2 regions of the Arthrobacter vasquezii genome follow, and region 2 is predicted to be linked to the other one. Evidence: riboswitches for the same ligand, from Rfam matches in the RefSeq annotation. Region 2 holds a riboswitch; the other holds the start of a gene.
The links. A riboswitch is a leader RNA that binds a small molecule or an ion and turns the genes downstream of it on or off. The one in region 2 is predicted to bind glycine.
Positions count from the first base shown of each region.

Region 1: linked by a shared signal. The riboswitch ahead of gcvP (aminomethyl-transferring glycine dehydrogenase) and the one ahead of gcvP (aminomethyl-transferring glycine dehydrogenase) in region 2 are both predicted to bind glycine.

Region 1 is NZ_JAROKN010000021.1:19,800-24,219, reverse strand. It holds gene gcvP (aminomethyl-transferring glycine dehydrogenase) at 1-2,641, opposite strand, end outside; glycine riboswitch at 2,696-2,799, opposite strand; glycine riboswitch at 2,801-2,902, opposite strand; gene P4U43_RS09470 (phytoene desaturase family protein) at 2,987-4,420, opposite strand, start outside.
Region 2 is NZ_JAROKN010000005.1:75,032-79,451, forward strand. It holds gene xdhB (xanthine dehydrogenase molybdopterin binding subunit) at 1-334, opposite strand, end outside; gene P4U43_RS03915 (xanthine dehydrogenase small subunit) at 331-1,827, opposite strand; gene P4U43_RS03920 (hypothetical protein) at 1,976-2,140, shown strand; glycine riboswitch at 2,226-2,323, shown strand; gene gcvP (aminomethyl-transferring glycine dehydrogenase) at 2,482-4,420, shown strand, end outside.

The sequences.
Region 1 (4,420 bases), on a different contig from region 2:
CCTGGCGAAGCGGACTCTCCTCCAGCTGCCATTCGCCTGTTCCGACGCGGTCGATCTCGTGTCGGATGGCGATCATCGCCTCGACAAAACGGTCCAGTTCGCGCAGGTCCTCGGACTCCGTGGGCTCCACCATCAACGTGCCCGCTACCGGGAAGCTCAGCGTCGGGGCGTGGAAGCCGTAATCGATGAGGCGCTTGGCCACGTCTTCGGCTGTCACACCGGTCTTCGCGGTAAGTGCGCGAAGGTCCAGAATGCACTCGTGCGCCACGAGTCCGTTCTCACCCGAGTAGAGCACCGGGAAGTATTCATTGAGGCGGGCGGCGACGTAGTTCGCTGCAAGGAGCGCGGACTTCGTGGCTGCCGTCAGGCCCTCGCTTCCCATCAGCGCCACATAGGCCCAGGAAATCGGCAGTACGCCTGCTGAACCGAAGCGGGAGGCGGAGATAGGGACGCCGGCTGTGTTGCTGTTGTCTACACCAGCTGCGCTATTCGCATCTCCAGGCAGGAAGGGGGCAAGGTGCTCCGCCACTGCTACCGGCCCGACACCGGGACCTCCGCCGCCGTGCGGGATGCAGAACGTCTTGTGCAGGTTCAGGTGGGAAACATCACCACCGAACTCACCCGGCTTTGCTAGCCCGACCAGCGCGTTAAGGTTTGCGCCGTCGATGTAGACCTGACCGCCCGCGCCATGCACCTGGTCGCAGACCCAGCGGACGTCCTCCTCGAAAACGCCATGCGTGGACGGGTAGGTGATCATGATCGCGGAGAGGGAATCCTTGTTCGCCTCGATCTTTGCCTGGAGATCATCGTGATCGATGTTGCCGTTTCCGGCTGTCTTGACCACAACCACCTTCATGCCGGCGAGCACAGCAGAGGCGGCGTTGGTGCCGTGTGCTGACGATGGGATGAGGCACACTGTGCGAGCCTCATCACCGCGTGAAAGATGGTACTTGCGGATGGCCAGCAGACCGGCGAGTTCACCCTGGGAGCCGGCGTTCGGCTGAATCGACACCCTGGCGTAGCCGGTGATTTCAGCGAGACGGCCCTCCAGGTCATCAATCAGCTGGCGCCAGCCCTCGGTCTGGTGCTCGGGGGCGAACGGATGGATGGTTGCGAACTCGGGCCAGGAGATCGGTTCCATCTCAACCGTGGCGTTGAGCTTCATGGTGCAGGATCCCAACGGAATCATGGTGCGGTCCAGTGCCAGGTCGCGGTCCGAGAGACCGCGCAGGTAGCGCAGCATCTGGGTCTCTGAGCGGTGGAGGGAGAACACGGGATGGGTCATATAGGACGACGTCCGTTGCAGGTCAGCAGGGATTGCAGTCTCCGCGTCGGCTGACAGATTTACCCCGAAGATCTCGGCGATGGTTTCAAGGTGAGCGTCCGTGGTGGTCTCGTCACAGGAGATGCCGACGTGATCGGCATCGACCAACCGCAGGTTGATGCCGCGCTCCTCGGCCTTGCGGACAATGCTCTCGGACTGGCCCTCGACCTTCACGAGAAGGGTGTCGAAGAAGGACTCGTGGACCGTCCCTGGAACGGCTGCAGCGAGCCGCGCCGCCTTTCCATGGACACGTTCCGCGATCGCCTTCAGCCCGTCGGGACCGTGGTAAACGGCGTACATGCTGGCAACGATCGCGAGGAGCGCCTGAGCGGTACAGATGTTCGACGTAGCCTTCTCGCGGCGGATGTGCTGCTCACGTGTTTGCAGTGCAAGCCGGTAGGCGGGTGCGCCGTCGGAATCCTTCGACACCCCAACAAGGCGGCCGGGGAGCATGCGCTCCAGGCCCTTTCGAACGGCCATGTACGCAGCGTGCGGTCCGCCGAAGAACAGCGGCACACCGAAACGCTGGGCGGAGCCGACGGCGATATCCGCGCCCTGCTCCCCCGGAGGGGTGATCAGGGTCAGCGCTAGCAGGTCCGCTGCGACCGTCACCAGGGCGCCGCCGTCGTGCGCTTTCGCGACCATGTCCGTGTGGTTGCGGAGCGTGCCGGATGTCCCGGGCTGCTGGAGGACGACGCCGTTGATGTCGCCGTCCGGCAATCCCTTTGAGAGGTCAGCGATCTCGATATCAAAGCCCAGCGCCTCAGCGCGGCCCTGCACGACGGCGATGGTCTGGGGGAGGCATTCCGCGTCCAGGATGGTTCGTCCCTTGTTCTTGCCGGAGCGACGCATCAGGAGGACGGCCTCGGCAACGGCCGATGCTTCATCGAGCAGGGAGGCGTTGGCGATGGGCAGCGCAGTGAGGTCCTGGACCATCGTCTGGAAGTTCAGCAGGGCTTCAAGACGGCCCTGGGAGATTTCCGGCTGGTAGGGCGTGTAGGCGGTGTACCAGGCGGGAGCCTCAAGCACATTGCGGCGGATGACAGGAGGGGTGACCGTGTCGTAGTAGCCCTGACCGATCATCTGCACGGCGGTCTTGTTCTTCGCGGCGATGCTGCGCAGTTCCGCCAGGACCTCCGACTCGCTCAGCGCAGACGGAATGTCCAGGCCCTCGTTGATACGGATGCTCGCCGGCACCGCAACATCGACGAGTTTGTCCAGGCTGGGGTAGCCCAGGACCTTGAGCATCTGCTCGGCGTCGTCCGAGCGGGGACCGATGTGGCGGTCGGAGAAAGTTGATTCCGTCTGGTGCGTCATGAGGAACTCCGTGAATCAGTGTGCGTGCAGGGCGCGCGGACAGGTGGGTGGGTTCCTCCCCGCTCTGTCTTGGACCTGAGAGATTCCGTGAACACAGGGTTCACCTTGCACCGTCGGTGAGCACAACCTATCTTCAGCTGCGCTACTTTCCAGAGTTGCCTTTCCGCTGCGGTGCTGGGCCTGAGAGATTCCTGGGGAGGGTTTGCTCCTACGGCGCCTGCCGGCTGTAGGTCAACGGCAGGACTCTCCCGCTGCGGGTCAAGGGCGTTTTATTACTGCGCTTTTCAGTTATGCGATCGTGATCAAGCTTACTCTTCGCTGAAATCGATCAGCAAAGGAGTGCGCTCACGATGACCTTCCCAACTGCGGCACCGGCAGCCCGAACACGTCCTTGAGTGCAAGTTTTGCCGCGTGATAACCGCCCATCCCGTGCACGCCCGGGCCGGGCGGGGTCGATGCTGAGCACAGATAGAGGCCCTTCCCCGGCATCCGCCAAGGGTGCGGCCCGAATGAGGGACGCGCCAGCAGCTGAGGGATGGTCACCGCGCCACCGCTGAAGTCACCGCCCACGTAATTGGCGTTGTACTGCTCAAGGTCAGCTGCAGTCATGACGTGTGAACGCACGACGACGTCGCGGAAGCCGGGCGCGAAACGTTCGATCTGCCGCACAATGGCCTCCGTCATGTCCCGCGTGGAACCGTTGGGCACGTGGCAGTAAGTCCACAGAACCTGCCGTCCGTGGGGTGCGCGGGAAGAATCGAACAGGGAAGGCTGCGAAACCAGCACGTACGGTTTTTCCGGATGGCGTCCGGCGGCCACGTCGGCTTCCGACGCCGCCACTTCAGCCCGGGTTCCGCCCGCATGAACTGTGCCGGCCGCTCGTACTTCCTCGTTTGCCCACGGCACCGGCCCCGAGAGGATGAAGTCAACCTTGCAGGCGCCGTCCCCGAAGCGGAACCGGTCCAGCATTGAGACGTAGCCCTGCGGGAGGCGATCGCCTGCCAGGCCGCCAACAGCACCGGGTGAGACATCGAGCAGGACTGCCTTTGCTCCGTCGAACTCGCCGACCGATTCAATCCGACGGGCAGTGTGGACGGCGCCGCCATGTGCCCGGATGTCATCCGCCATAGCGTTGACCAATGCCTGGGATCCGCCAACCGGAATGGGCCATCCCACGGCATGCGCCAACGCTCCGAGGGTGAGCCCGGCACCTGCAGCCGCGAGTGTGGGCAGGGCAGCAACGGCATGTGCGGCAACTCCGGTAAACAATGCCGCCGCCTCTTCCGTCGAGAAGCGCAGGTTCCACAGGCCAGTCCCCTGCTCGAGCGTCCTTGAACCGAGCAGGGCGGCCGCGACTGGATGCCGCGGGACCCGCAGGAACTGGTTGAGCCCGGTATCGACCACCCCATCAATGTGCTGCACGAGCGGGCGCATCAGTCGCCGCCAGGCCTGTCCGTCCTTGTCCAGACCGAGCGCCGTACGCCCAAGATCGCGGTACGCGAGTCCAGCACGGCCATTGTCCAGCGGATTGGCGTACGACAGCTCGGGAACCACGAAGGGAATCCGTTCCCGGAGACCGAACTCCCGGAAGAAGGGTGACGCCAGCGCCATCGGATGCACAGCCGAACAAATGTCATGCACGTGTTCCGGCTCAAGCAGCTCCATGGTGCGTGACCCGCCGCCGATAGCTCGTTCGGCCTCAAATATCTCCACGCTCAAGCCTGCACGTGCCATCACGACGCCGGCAGCCAGCCCATTGGGGCCGGCACCGACAATCGC
Region 2 (4,420 bases):
CCAGCACCCAGCACACGGCGTGGCCGTAGAACATCACTTCGCTGGGGAAGAGCGGTTCGTCATGCTTGATCCCGGCGTCGTTCACGCCTGGAACGTCCGACGCCGTTAGTACCCTGACGACGCCCGGAACCTCCAGCGCGGGCTCGGTGCGCAGGCCAGCTATGCGGGCGTGAGCATGCGTCGACTGAACCGGCCAGGCATGCAGCGCGTTCGAGCTACGGACAACCAGGTCATCCGTATACAGAGCCGTACCGGTGACGTGGGCTGCGGCGCTTTCGTGGGATACGGGGACACCGACCACGGGGTTTACTGGGCGATCCGACAGCGACTTCACTTGGCCACCTCCAGATCTTCAGCGTTCTCAGCATGGAATCTCAGCAGCGCCTGCCTCAGCATCGCCGAGCGGTACAGCGAGCTGGCCCGCATGTCATCGATCGGCGTTCCTTCACCCGCCATGACGACGGCGGCGGCGGCCACCGTGTCCGACGTCCAGGGTTGACCGACGAGCGCCTCTTCCGTCGCGAGAGCGCGGATTGGCGTCGCTGCCACACCGCCGAGTCCGATGCGCACGGAGCTTACGACGCCGCCGTTGAGTTGCAGTGCGATGGCCACGGACACACTTGAGATGTCGTCGAAGCGCCGCTTGGCGATCTTGTAAAACGCGGTGCTTTCGGCGAGCGGCAACGGGATGCGAATAGCGCGGAGCATTTCGTGCGGCTGACGAACACTCTGGCGGTAGCCGGTGTAGTACTCGGACAACGGAACTTCGCGCTCTCCGTCTGTGGAGGAGAGGACAATTCTTGCGTCGAGCGCCAGGAAAACCGGCGCAGAGTCGCCGATGGGCGAACCCGTGGAGAGGTTCCCACCGAACGTCGCGGCGTTACGGATCAGCCGGGAGGCGAACTGCGGGAAAAGGTAACCCAACAGCGGGACGCGGCCGTCGAGCGCCCGCTCGACTTCAGAGAGTGTCAGCGCGGCGCCGATCTCGATGGAATCGGCGTCGAACGTCAGCGCCCGAAGTTCCTCCAGCCGATCAATCGCGAGGACCAGCGGCGGGCGGGAATGCCGCAGATTAACCTCAACGCCGAGGTCGGTCGCTCCCGCAACCAGCTTCACGTCCGAGTTCTCGCGCAATGTCTGGTGGACCTCATCGAGCGACTGCGGACGGATAAACTCCGATTCACCGCTGACACGGGTGTGCTGCGGCGCGGGGGCGGGCCGGTTCTGCCGTTCGAGCAGCGGATCCGAGCCCGAAGGTGTTTCGAGCGCGTAAGCAGCGTCGCGGATCGGCCGGTAGCCGGTGCAGCGGCACAGGTTCCCGCTGAGCGCATGGAGGTCAAACCCGTTGGGGCCGCATTCGTGGTCGGTTGCATGCTCTTCACCGACGACGGCGGTTCCTGTCTCCTTGTCTTCCTGCGCCGGCGAGCGCTCCGGTCGGTAATATTCAGCAGCCATCGAGCAGACAAATCCCGGGGTGCAGTAGCCACACTGCGAGCCGCCGCGCTCCGCCATCTCGCGCTGCACGGGGTGGAGGTCCTCCGGCGTGCAGGCATCAGAGACGTTTCCGAGACCCTCGGCGGTGATGATTTCCTGGCCGTCGAAGGCGAGGGCCGGTGGGAGACACGCATTGACCGAGGTCCATCGGCTGCGGTCGGCTCCGTCCGGGCGGGCTACGAGGACGGCGCAGGCACCGCATTCCCCTTCAGCACATCCTTCTTTTGACCCTGTCAGGCCTTCATCCCGCAACCAGTCGAGTAATCGAGTGTGGGGGTTTGTTCCGCTGCAGTCCCGGACTTTGCCGTTGACGGTTACCTTGATTCCGTCCATCATTCACGCTCCCGTACGAACCGGACCGACGCGCCAACCGAACTGTCTGAAGCGTGTCAAACTGTTCGTTACGTAGTTTCGGTGTGACCTAGCGTACACCCACCGAGCGGAACTTCGTTTCCACCATGCGATAGAAAGGAGCAAAGTTTTGAGCACAACAAGTCCTGCTGCCGAGGAAGAGCGGCGACTTCGGTTGTTGAAGTTCAGGGAGGCAGTGGATGCGGCATCGAGCGCTAGTGCCGCTGGCCATCGATACGAGACTGCCCTCTGGGAGCGTACAGAACTGGCTGACGTAGAGAAGTCACTGAACTAGACGGACCCAGTCGTACAGGAGTTGCGTGAAGACTCAACCAACCGGTAGTCTGTGAATCGCGTCACCTGTCAGTGACGCACGCTTTCGATCCGCGGCGGGAGAGTCCTGCCGGTACGTTCAGCAGGCGCCGTAGGAGCAAATCCTCCCCAGGAATCTCTCAGGCCCACGTACCGCCGCGGCGAGGCAACTCTGGAAAGCAGTCCGGGAAACCGGGCTCACCGACGGTGCAAGTGGATCCTGAGAACATCAGGAAAAACGGAAACTCTCAGGTCCAATACAGAGCGGGGAGGAACCCAAGTCATCGTGGTGTTTTGCGCCACCTGAGTTATGGAGTTCCTCATATGACAGTCCAGTCATTCGTCCCCACGTTCGCAGACCGCCACATCGGTGCGCGTCGCCAGGACCACATCGACACGATGCTCAAGGCTGTCGGCTATGACACCGTCGACGGCCTCGTTGACAGTGCGGTTCCCGACTCCATTCGTCAGGAAAGCCCGCTCGGGCTGGACAACGCGCTCAGCGAAGTCCAGGTGCTGGCCGAACTGCGAAGGCTTGCCGGCAGGAACAAGACCGCCGTCCAGATGATCGGTCAGGGCTACTACGACACCGTCACGCCGGCAGTGATCCGCCGCAATATCCTCGAGGCGCCCGCCTGGTACACGGCCTACACGCCCTACCAGCCCGAAATCTCGCAGGGCCGGCTCGAGGCGCTGCTCAACTTCCAGACCATGGTGCAGGATCTCACTGCCCTACCGGTGGCCAACGCTTCCCTTCTCGATGAAGCCACCGCGGTGGCCGAAGCCGTGCTGCTCATGCGCCGGGCCAACAAGAACAAGGCCGTCAAGGACGGCAAAACGGTTCTCGACGCGGACTGCCTCCCCCAGACCATTGCCATCGTCCTCGGCCGCGCAGAGGCGCTCGGATTCGAGGTTGAGGTCGCTGACCTGTCGCAGGGACTCCCGGAAGGCGACATCAACGGCGTCGTCCTCCAGCAGCCGGGCGTCTCCGGCCGTGTCTGGGACCAGACCTCCGTCATCGCAGAAGCGAAGGAGCGCGGTGCGCTGGTCACGGTCGCCGCTGACCTCCTCGCACTGACGCTCATCACCCCTCCGGGTGAGCAGGGAGCGGATGTCGCCGTCGGTTCCACCCAGCGCCTCGGTGTTCCGCTGTTCTTCGGCGGACCGCACGCCGCGTACATGGCCGTGCGCGACGGCATGGAACGCACCCTCCCAGGCCGCATCGTCGGCGTCTCGAAGGACAACGCCGGTGCTACCGCCTACCGCCTGGCCCTCCAGACCCGCGAGCAGCACATCCGCCGCGAAAAGGCCACGTCGAACATCTGCACCGCGCAGGCACTGCTGGCCATCGTGTCTTCCTTCTACGCCGTCTACCACGGCCCTGATGGACTGAAGGCCATTGCGGAGAACGTCCACAGCAACACCCGTGCGCTCGCCACCACGCTGAAGGCCGCCGGCTGGGAACTGAAGAGCGACTCCTTCTTCGACACCCTCACCGTCCGCGTACCGGGCGACGCCGCCAAGGTAGTCTCCGCTGCCGAATCCCGCGGCATCAACCTGCGCCTCGTCAACGCCGACACCGTCGGCATCTCAGTCGATGAGACGACGACGCCGGAAATCCTCTCCGCCGTGTCCGCCGCCTTCGGTGCCGGCCAGGTAAGGGAAGCCGCAGGCTTCGAGCTGCCCGCCGCCGCGGTGCGCACCTCGGAATACCTTCAGCACCCGGTCTTCAACACACACCGCTCGGAGACCCAGCTGCTGCGCTACATCCGCAGGCTCTCGGACCGCGACCTCGCGCTGGACCGCACCATGATCCCGCTGGGCTCCTGCACGATGAAGCTGAACGCCACCGCTGAAATGGAGGCCATCTCCTGGCCGGAATTCGCTTCCATCCACCCCTTTGCCCCGGATTCCCAGACCGAAGGCTGGCGCGAGCTGATCGACGGACTCGAAGCCGACCTCGCTGAGATCACCGGGTACGACCAGGTCTCGATCCAGCCCAACGCCGGTTCACAGGGTGAGCTCGCCGGGTTGCTTGCTATCCGCGGTTACCACGCTTCCCGCGGCGAGGGCCAGCGCAACGTCTGCCTGATTCCTGCCTCCGCACACGGCACGAACGCTGCTTCCGCCGTTCTCGCGGGTATGAAGGTTATCGTCGTGGCCACGGCTTCGGACGGCACCATCGACCACGGGGACCTCCGGGCGAAGATCGAGGCCCACCGGGATGCACTCTCCGCGATCATGATCACCTACCCGTCCACCC